Regions from separate parts of the Mesorhizobium sp. NZP2077 genome, predicted to be linked through region 2. Evidence: predicted binding sites of a transcription regulator. Region 2 holds the regulator's gene; each other region holds the start of a gene.
What was found. The regulator PhoB, encoded in region 2, activates phosphate uptake and scavenging genes when phosphate is short. The targets are predictions, from matches to a motif close to TGTCATNNANCTGTCAT.

Region 1: a site for PhoB is predicted at 1,789-1,805, ahead of HGP13_RS02425 (DUF1045 domain-containing protein). Genes of this name have one in related genera too.
Region 3: a site for PhoB is predicted at 1,394-1,410, ahead of HGP13_RS05450 (alkaline phosphatase). Genes of this name have one in related genera too.

Annotation. Positions count from the first base shown of each region.
Region 1 covers NZ_CP051293.1:527,759-531,032, forward strand. The annotation lists gene iolE (myo-inosose-2 dehydratase) at 1-595, shown strand, start outside; gene HGP13_RS02415 (DUF3329 domain-containing protein) at 657-875, shown strand; gene iolB (5-deoxy-glucuronate isomerase) at 880-1,692, shown strand; gene HGP13_RS02425 (DUF1045 domain-containing protein) at 1,845-2,552, shown strand; gene HGP13_RS02430 (alpha-D-ribose 1-methylphosphonate 5-triphosphate diphosphatase) at 2,590-3,274, shown strand, end outside.
Region 2 covers NZ_CP051293.1:1,416,075-1,419,348, reverse strand. The annotation lists gene HGP13_RS06970 (ROK family protein) at 202-1,452, shown strand; gene phoB (phosphate regulon transcriptional regulator PhoB) at 1,465-2,154, opposite strand; gene phoU (phosphate signaling complex protein PhoU) at 2,174-2,881, opposite strand; gene pstB (phosphate ABC transporter ATP-binding protein PstB) at 2,907-3,274, opposite strand, start outside.
Region 3 covers NZ_CP051293.1:1,116,541-1,119,814, forward strand. The annotation lists gene HGP13_RS05445 (MFS transporter) at 60-1,343, shown strand; gene HGP13_RS05450 (alkaline phosphatase) at 1,483-3,057, shown strand; gene HGP13_RS05455 (hypothetical protein) at 3,115-3,274, opposite strand, start outside.

The sequences.
Region 1 (3,274 bases), 890 kb from region 2:
CTCGATCCAGGGCGACCGCTCCAAGCCACTCGCCACCAAGCCGAAACTTTCTGGCGATGAGATGAAAGCCTATGCAAGGCGGCTGACCGAATTCGGCGAATGGTGCGCCGAGCAAGGCATGCCGCTCTCCTATCACCATCACATGGCGGCGGTGGTCGAGACCGAGCCGGAGCTCGATGCCTTCATGCGCCATTCCGGCGAAGGCATTCCGCTGCTGCTCGATGCCGGACACCTGGCCTTTGCCGGCGGCGATGTGCTGCGCGCCATCGACAACCACCACAAGCGCATCAGCCATGTGCATGTGAAGGATGTGCGGACGGGCGTGATCGACAAGCTCGACCGCACCAAGCAGTCCTTCCTCGACGCGGTGGCGCTCGGCGCCTTCACGGTGCCGGGCGACGGTTCGCTGGATTTCGGCGCCATCGTGCAACGCTTCGCCGACCATGGCTATGAAGGCTGGTTCGTGGTCGAGGCAGAGCAGGACCCGAAGAAGAACCCGCCGCTCAAGATGGCGCAGGTCGGCCACAAGGAATTGATGCGTGTGATGACCGCCGCCGGCTACACGGTCGAAACCCAGGGCTTTCCCAATGCCTAGGGTTTCCCGAATGCCTGATGCGATGGGTTCACGGCGTGCCAGGTTGCTGTAGATTGGCCCGATGAAAGATTACGAGCACCCCTTCTTCCGCCCGCTATGGCGGCGTGTCGCCGTCGTCGCGGTCTGCGTCATCTGGTCGATCATCGAATTCGCCACCGGCACGCCGTTCTGGGGTGTCATCGCGCTCGGCTTTGCCGGTTATGCCGTCTGGCAGTTTTTCTATCTCTACAAGCCAGCCGATGAGAGCAAGGCAACGGCCGAGGCCGAACCGAAGGAGTAACCCGATGTCGAAGCTGCTGGTAAAGGCCGACAAAGGCCATGGCCGCGTTGCCCATGTGACGCCAAAAAACGCCGGCTGGACCTATGTCGGTTTCGACCTGCATCGGCTGAAATCAGGCGAAGGCGCCTCAGGCAAGACGGAGGATCGCGAAATCTGCCTGGTGTTCGTCACCGGCAAGGGCACCGCGAAAGCCGGCGGCGAGGATCTTGGCCTGCTCGGCGAACGCATGTCGCCCTTCGAAGGCAAGCCGTGGTCGGTCTATGTTCCCCAGGGATCGGACTGGTCGGTGACGGCCGATACGGAGCTGGAACTCGCGGTCTGCTCGGCGCCTGGCTTAAGCGGCGGGCTGCCGGTCCGGGTGATCGGACCCGACGATCTCGGCCAGGAGGTGCGCGGCAAGGGCACCAATACGCGCTACGTCACCAACATCCTGCCGGAAGGCAAGCCGGCCGACTCGCTGCTGGTGGTCGAGGTCATCACGCCCGGCGGCCACACGTCGAGCTATCCGCCGCACAAGCACGACCAGGACAATCTGCCCGCGGAATCCTATCTCGAGGAGACCTACTATCATCGTCTCAATCCGCCGCAGGGCTTTGCCTTCCAGCGCGTCTATACCGACGCCGACAAGGATGGCCATCGCGCGCTCGACGAGGCCATGGCGATCGAGGATGGCGATGTCGTGCTGGTGCCCAAGGGTTATCACCCCTGCGCCGCCTGCCATGGCTACGACCTCTATTATCTCAATGTCATGGCCGGACCGAAGCGGACGTGGAAATTCCACAATGCGCCCGAGCACGAATGGTTGATGAAGGCCTGACCGGTTCCAGATTCCGGCTGAACTTATTGGTCCAGCTGGGAAAAATCGTCGGCTAAGGACTTCTTGGGTCGATTTGCCTTCGAAAACCCGTCAAAGCTTCGTCAATCCGTCATGGAAATCACCTATGGCAGCGGGACCGACGAGGACTTCCCATGCGTTATGCCATCTACTTCACCCCCCGGCAGGACGAACCGCTGGCGCGGATTGCCGCCAACTGGCTGGGCCGTGACCCGTTCGGCGCCGCGACAAAGCCGGTTGAGGCCGTGGCCGACCTCTCTGCGGCGGAAGTTGCCTTCCACACCGCTTCGGCACGCCGCTATGGTTTCCACGCGACGCTGAAAGCCCCCTTCCGCCTGGCTGCCAACGAGACCGAGACCTCGCTGCGCGCGGGGCTCGACCATTTTGCCGAAGCAACGCCTGTCGTGACGATCCCGCGTCTCGTCGTCAGCCAGATCGACAGCTTCTTCGCGCTGGTGCCGGAGGGGCCGTTGCCGCCGCTCAACCGCTTTGCCGACGATGTCGTGCGCGACTTCGACCGGTTTCGCGCACCGCTGTCCGAGGCCGAGATCGAGCGGCGCAGCCCGGATTCGCTGAAGCCGGCCGAGTTCCGCAACCTCTGCCAGTGGGGCTACCCTTACGTCTTCGAAACCTTTCGTTTCCATATGACTCTGTCCGGCCGGGCCGGGTCACAAGAAAGCCCTCGTCTGCGCGCAGCAATCGACAGCCTGTTCGCCGACGTGCTGCGCCAGCCGGTGCTGGTCGACGCGCTGACGCTGTTTGTCGAAACCGAACCCGGTGCGCCGTTCATGGTGCTTTCCCAGCACGCGCTGGGACGCCGCCCGGCCAGAAGAATCGCCTGAACAAGCTCTGCCCCAAAAGAATCAAGGACTGCCCGAAATGACCGCCGAGACCGTTCTTTCCAACGCCCGCATCGTGCTTGCCGACGAGATCGTCGAGGGTTCGCTGGTGCTGCGTGACGGCTTTATCGCCGGCATCGATGCAGGTTCTTGCCGGACCGGCGAGGATATGGGGGGCGACTATGTCATTCCCGGGCTGGTCGAACTGCACACCGACCATCTCGAGGGCCATTACGCGCCACGGCCGAAAGTGCGCTGGAACCCGATCGCCGCGGTGCTTGCCCATGATGCGCAGGTGGCGACCGCCGGCATCACTACGGTGCTCGACGCGCTGCGCGTCGGCATGGACGAGGACGCCGACCTGACATCGGACGATATCCGCAAGCTGGCCGATGCAATCGAGGACAGTGTGCAGCAGGATCGGCTGCGCGCCGACCACTTCATCCATTTGCGCTGCGAGGTTTCGGCGCCGGACTGCCTCAAGGCCTTCGCCAATTTCGACGGCGATGAGAGGGTCAAGCTGGCATCGCTGATGGACCATGCGCCCGGCCAGCGCCAGTTCGTCAATCTCGAAACCTATGCCTACTACTACCAGCGCAAGCTGAAATTGACCGACCGCGACTTCAAATTGTTCTGCGAGAAGCGGATGGCGGAATCGGCGCGCAATTCGGCGCCAAACCGGGCGGTGATCGCCGCCGCCTGCCGTGAGCGCGGCATCGTGCTCG
Region 2 (3,274 bases):
TTCGAGCCTCGAAAAAACACTGGTCCAACACCGGAACGCTGTCAACAACGATTCTGATCGATTTTGATGCCCTTGTGAATTTTTTTCGAGCCTCGGAATAAATAAATGACAGGACGGGCCGCTTCTGCCAGTATTTACCCGTGTCGTCGGCAGGGTTCGAGGGGCCGGAGGAACCGCGGCGACCGGGAGGATATGGGAAAGATGTCGGTCGGAATCCGCCACGACGATCTGCGCCGGCGCAACCGCGCGATGGTGATTGCGGCCGTGCGCCGGGCCGGTCGACCCTCGCGCACCGAGATTGCCGCGACCACCGGCCTCAGCCACTCGACCATATCGGCTATCTCTTCCGACCTGATCGGCGAAGGCATCCTGGCCGAAGGCAAGCCGAGCGAGGCCGGCGCGCTCAAACGCGGCCGGCCGCAGGTCGGCCTCGGCCTCAACCCGGAGGCCGCGGCTGTCATGACCGTGGTGCTGTCGCTGAATTTCCTCTCCGTCGCCGTCATCGACTATGCCGGCCAGGTGGTATCGGAGGAACAGCGCCGGTTGGACACACTGACCATGTCGCGCGAAGCGCTGATCGGCGAATGCGTCGCCATCGTGCGGCGGCGCCTCGAGGATCCCGATATCGACGTGCGCAGCGTCGCCCGCATCGCGCTGGCGATCCAGGGCATCACCGACACCGAGGCCCGGGCGATGCTCTGGTCGCCGATCACGCCGCAGACCAACATCGCCTTCGCCGACATACTCGAGGCCGAGTTCGGCATCCCCGCCACCATGGAAAACGACTGCAACATGATGGCGGTGGCGCTGCGCTGGCGCGATCCCGAGCGCTACCGCGACGACTTCATCGCCATCCTTCTGTCGCACGGCATCGGCATGGGCCTGGTGCTGAAGGGCGAGTTGTTCACCGGCACCCATTCCTCAGGCGGCGAGTTCGGCCACATGATCCATCGGCCCGGCGGCGCGCTCTGCCGCTGCGGACGCCGCGGCTGCGTCGAGGCCTATGCCGGCAACTACGCCATCTGGCGCAACGCCAGGCAGCTCAGTGAGGACACCGAGCCGGTGGCCGACGTCAGCGACGCGCAGATGCGGGCGCTCGCCGCCACGGCACGCGAACGCGACGGGCCCGAGCGCGAAGCCTATCGCAAGGCGGGCGAGGCACTGGGCTACGGCCTCGGCAGCCTGTTCGCGCTGATCGATCCAGCACCCGTCGCCATGGTCGGCGTCAGCGCCGCCGCCTTCGACCTGATCGAGCCCGCATTGCGCGAGGCCATCGCCCAGACCGCCGGCGGCCAGCACTCGAAATCGATTTCCTTCGACACCGAACCGAACGAACTTCCCCTCATCCGCGAAGGCTGCGCCATGCGCGCGCTGACCTTCGTCGACCAAGAGATCTTCGCACCGGGTGTGCAGGCGAAATCAGGCCTTGCCGTAAAGAAAAACGTAGCCTGAATCAGGTCACGCTCAATCCTCGCGGATCGCGTAGCCCGCCCCACGGATGGTGCGGATAACATCGGGCATGCGGCCATTGTTGACCGCCTTCCGCAGCCGGCCGACATGCACGTCCACCGTGCGCTCGTCGATGTAGATCGTCTCGCCCCAGACATTGTCGAGCAGCTGGCTGCGCGAGAACACGCGGCCGGGATGACGCATCATGAATTCGAGCAGGCGGAATTCGGTCGGCCCGAGCCGGATCTCGCTCTTCTTGCGATAGACCCGGTGCGATTCACGATCGAGCACGATGTCGCCGACCTTGAGCACGCTGGACAGAACTTCCGGCTTGGCGCGGCGCAGCAGCGCCTTGACGCGAGCCATGAATTCCGGCGTCGAGAACGGCTTGACCAGATAGTCGTCGGCGCCGGTCGAGAGCCCGCGCACGCGGTCGCTTTCTTCGCCCCGCGCGGTCAGCATGATGATCGGCAACCGCTCGGTCTCGGGCCGCATCCGCAGCCGCCGACAGAGTTCGATGCCGGACACCGCCGGCACCATCCAGTCGAGCACGAGAAGGTCGGGCACGTTCTCCTGCAGGCGGATCTCAGCCTCGTCGCCGCGCGGCACCACCTCCACCTGGTAGCCTTCGGATTCAAGATTGTAACGGAGCAGCACCCCCAGCGGCTCCTCATCCTCCACCACCATAATGCGTGGCGCGATCATCGATTGGTTACCTCTTGCGTCAGGCCGCGGGCGCCGACATCGCCGTCTCATCCTGTTTTGGACGGTTGGCGGGCAACTGCGTGCCGGTCAGGACATAGTAGGCGTTTTCGGCGATGTTGGTCACGTGGTCGCCGATGCGTTCGAGATTCTTGGCGCAGAACAACAGATGCGTGCACGCCGTGATGTTGCGCGGGTCCTCCATCATATAGGTCAACAGTTCGCGGAAGACGGAGGTGTATTTGACGTCGATGCGTTCGTCGTCATTCCTGAGCTTGGCAAGTGCGGCGGCATCGCCGGCCGCGTACTCCTCGATCACGCCCTGCACCTGGATCAGCACCAGCTGCGCCATGGCGTCGATGGAATGCGACAGGTCGCGCGGCGTAGTGGCGAGGCCGACGGTGCCGACGCGCTTGGCGATGTTCTTGGCAAGGTCGCCGATGCGCTCGAGATCGCCGGCCATGCGGATCGAGCCGACGACATGGCGCAGATCGTCGGCCATCGGCTGGCGCTTGGCGATCAGCGTGATGGCGCGGTCGTCGAGTTCGCGCTGGCGCGCGTCCATGATGGCGTCGTCGGAGACCACACGCTGTGCCAGCGCGTTGTCGGAATTCAGCAGCGCCTTGGTGGCCCCGCCGACCATCGAGCCGGCGAGATCGCCCATGTCGCTGATCAGCTTGCTGATCTGTCCGAGATCCTCGTCGAAGGCTGCGACTGTGTGTTCGGCCATGATCCTGGTCCTCGTATGCGTGCGATCAGCCGAAGCGGCCGGTGATGTAATCTTGCGTGCGCTTCTCGCGAGGCGACGTGAAGATCTTCTCGGTTTTGTCGAACTCGACCAGTTCTCCCAGATACATGAAGGCGGTCTGCTTCGAGACGCGCGCCGCCTGCTGCATGTTGTGGGTGACGATGACGATCGTGTAGTCGGCCTGCAGCTCGTCGATCAGCTCCTCGATCTTGGCGGTCGACAGCGGGTCAAGCGCCGAGGCCGGCTCGTCGAGCAGGATGACTTCCGGCTTCACCGCCACGGTGCGGGCGATGCACAGCCGCTGCTGCTGGCCGCCTGACAGGCTGAGGCCGCTGGCATTGAGCTTGTCCTTGACCTCGTTCCATAGGGCTGCGC
Region 3 (3,274 bases), 300 kb from region 2:
TGACGTGTACCGATCGGTACGTATACATGCTTCCATCTTGCAACGTACCGGTCAGTAACATGATAGCTCAATCCCGTCCCTTTGGCCAGCGCTACGCTTTCGTCGTGGTCGGTGTCATCTTCCTTTGCCTGCTGGTCGCGGCCGGGCTTCGCTCGGCACCCTCGGTCATGATGCTGCCGCTCGAAAACAGCTTCGGCTGGCGGCGCGACGTCATCTCGCTGGCCGCCGGCGTCGGCATCCTGCTCTATGGTCTGACCGGTCCGTTCGCCGCCGCGCTGATGGAAAGGATCGGGCTGCGCCGCACGCTGCTTGCCTCGCTGGTAATCATGTCGGGCTCGACGGCGCTCAGCCTTTTGATGACCAAGCCCTGGCATCTCTTCATCACCTGGGGCGTCTTCTCCGGCATCGGCTCCGGCGCCGTCGCCAGCGTGCTTGGCGCCACCATCGTCAATCGCTGGTTCAAGACCAATCGTGGCCTGGTGATGGGATTGATGTCGGCCTCCAGCGCGTCGGGCATGCTGGTGTTCCTGCCGCTGATCGCCGCGTTGGCGCAGTCGGGCGGCTGGCAGCCGGTTGCCGTTGCGGTCGCGATCGCCACGGCGGCCATGGTACCGCTGGTCTGGCTGCTGGTGCCGGAGCGGCCGGCCTCGATCGGCATGGTGCGTTATGGCGCGGAGGCCGATGACGTGCCGCCGACATCGCCGGCATCGCAAGGCAATTTCCTCGCGCATACGCTGAACACGCTGCGCCGCGCTGCCGGCACACGGGTGTTCTGGTATCTTTTCGCCACCTTCTTCGTCTGCGGCTTCACCACCAACGGGCTGGTCGGTACGCATCTGATCGCCTTCTGTGGCGACATGGGCATCGGCGAGGTGCAGGCGGCCGGCCTGTTGTCGATGATGGGCATTTTCGACCTGATCGGCACGACGCTGTCGGGCTGGCTCACCGACCGTTTCGACCCGCGCAAGCTGCTCGGCGTCTATTACGCCATCCGCGGCCTGTCGCTGATCTACCTGCCGTATTCCGGCTTCTCGGCGACCAGCCTGATTATCTTCGCGGTGCTCTACGGCCTCGACTGGATCGCCACCGTGCCGCCGACGCTGCGGCTCGCCAACGAGGCGTTCGGCGACCGCAGCGGCCCGATCGTGTTCGGTTGGATCGTTGCCGGCCATCAGGTGGGGGCGGCCACGGCGGCTGCCTTCGGCGGAACCATGCGCGAGCTGCAAGGCAATTACGAACTGGCGTTCCTGATTGCCGGCATGACAGCCATCGCCGCGGCCTGTATCTCATTGCTGATCAACACCAGCCGGCCGGCTTTCGATCCGGAGCCACAGGCGGCTTAGGGCGACGGCCTTCCTTCTCCCACAAACAAGGGGAGAAGGAAGGCGTTGGCTGTTATCAAAACTTCATGGTTTCGAGATGTCCCTGAAACATTGAGGCTGGACTTTGATGGCTGCGTTCAAAGCCATCCAGGAGACAGCCATGAACAAGCTCTCGTTGACCCGCCGCGCCTTTGTCACCTCCGCGAGCGCTGCCGGCCTCCTCGGCGCCTCGGGTCTCGCGCTGCCCTACTACTCCCGCGCCAGCCAGCGTCCGGCCTTCACCCATGGCGTCCAGTCCGGCGATGTCGACGCCACCAGCGGCATGGTGTGGACGCGCACGGACCGCCCGTCACGTGTCATGTTCGAAGTATCGTCGACAGAAAATTTCGCCAATGCGACCCGCCTGGCGCCTCTCGATACGTCGCCGGCCAGCGATTACACGGTGAAGCGGCTGCTCACCGACCTGGCTTCCGACCAGGATATTTTTTACCGGATGATTGCGGCGGATCTCGCCGACGTCAACGCAGTCTCCGAGCCGATCGTCGGCCGCTTCCGCACGGCGCCGGCCTCGAAACGCGACGTCAAGTTCGCCTGGTCGGGCGATACCGCTGGTCAGGGCTGGGGTATCGACGAGACCGGCATGAAGACCTACTCGACCATCGCCAAGCACACGCCCGACTTCTTCCTGCACTCGGGCGACACCATCTATGCCGATGGTGCCATGAAGGATGAGGTCGACCTGCCCGGCGGCGGCAAATGGAAGAACGTCGTGCTGATCGACGGCAAGCGCAAGGTCGCCGAAACGCTGGATGAATATCGCGACCAGTGGAAATACAACATGATGGACAAGAACGTGCTCGGCTTGAGCGCCATGTGCCCCACCTTCTACCAGTGGGACGACCATGAGGTGCTGAACAACTGGTCTGACTCGAAGGATCTGAGCGCCGACAACCGCTATACGGAAAAGTCCATCCATGTGCTGGCGGCCCGTGCGGCGCGCGCCTTCCATGAAATGACGACGATCCGCTACGAACCGTCCGAGCCCGGCCGCGTCTATCGCAAGATAGGCTACGGTCCGCTGCTCGACGTGTTCTTCCTCGATGTGCGCTCCTATCGCGGCCCGAATGGCCCGGATCTGGAGGAAACGCTGACGCCGAAGTCGCGTATGATCGGTGAACAGCAGACCAAGTGGCTGAAGCGGGAACTGGCCAACTCGAAGGCGACCTGGAAGATCATCGCCGCCGATATGCCGCTCAGCCTCGTCGTCTGGGATGACGCTGCGAAGAAGGTCGGCTTCGAGGCTGTCAGCAACAACGACAATGGCGCGCCGAAGGGCCGCGAACTCGAATTCGCCGATGTGCTGCGCTACATCAAGAACGCCGGCATCACCAACACGGTGTGGCTGACCGCAGATGTGCACTACACGGCGGCTCATTACTACAACCCCGACAAGGCGCAGTTCCAGGATTTCAATCCGTTCTGGGAATTCGTCTCCGGTCCGATCCATGCCGGCACCTTCGGTCCCAACGATCTCGACATGACTTTTGGGCCTGAGCTGAAATTCATCAAGGCGCCGACCGCCGAGCAAGGCCAGAACCTGCCGCCGTCCGCCGGGCTCCAGTTCTTCGGCCTTGTCGATATCAGCGGCGCAACCGAGCAGCTGACGGTGAGGCTGATGGACCGCGATGACAACGAACTCTACAAGGTCACGCTCGACCCGGTGCGGTCGGCGTAAGCGCGCATCTTGGTTGGAGTAGTGGCTATTGCGCGCTCAACGGGAGCGCGCTTGTCCTTAGTCCGGGTAGCAGACCATCGGAATGTTTGGCCACACGGCGCTGTCGCAGTTGGCAGTGGCTTGTCTCTGCTTGAAGGCGGTGCTGACCGGTCCCGTCACCATCGGGTCAACGCCATCGGGCGCATCGGCAAAGGCCTGTTCGGCGGTCTGGGTGTCG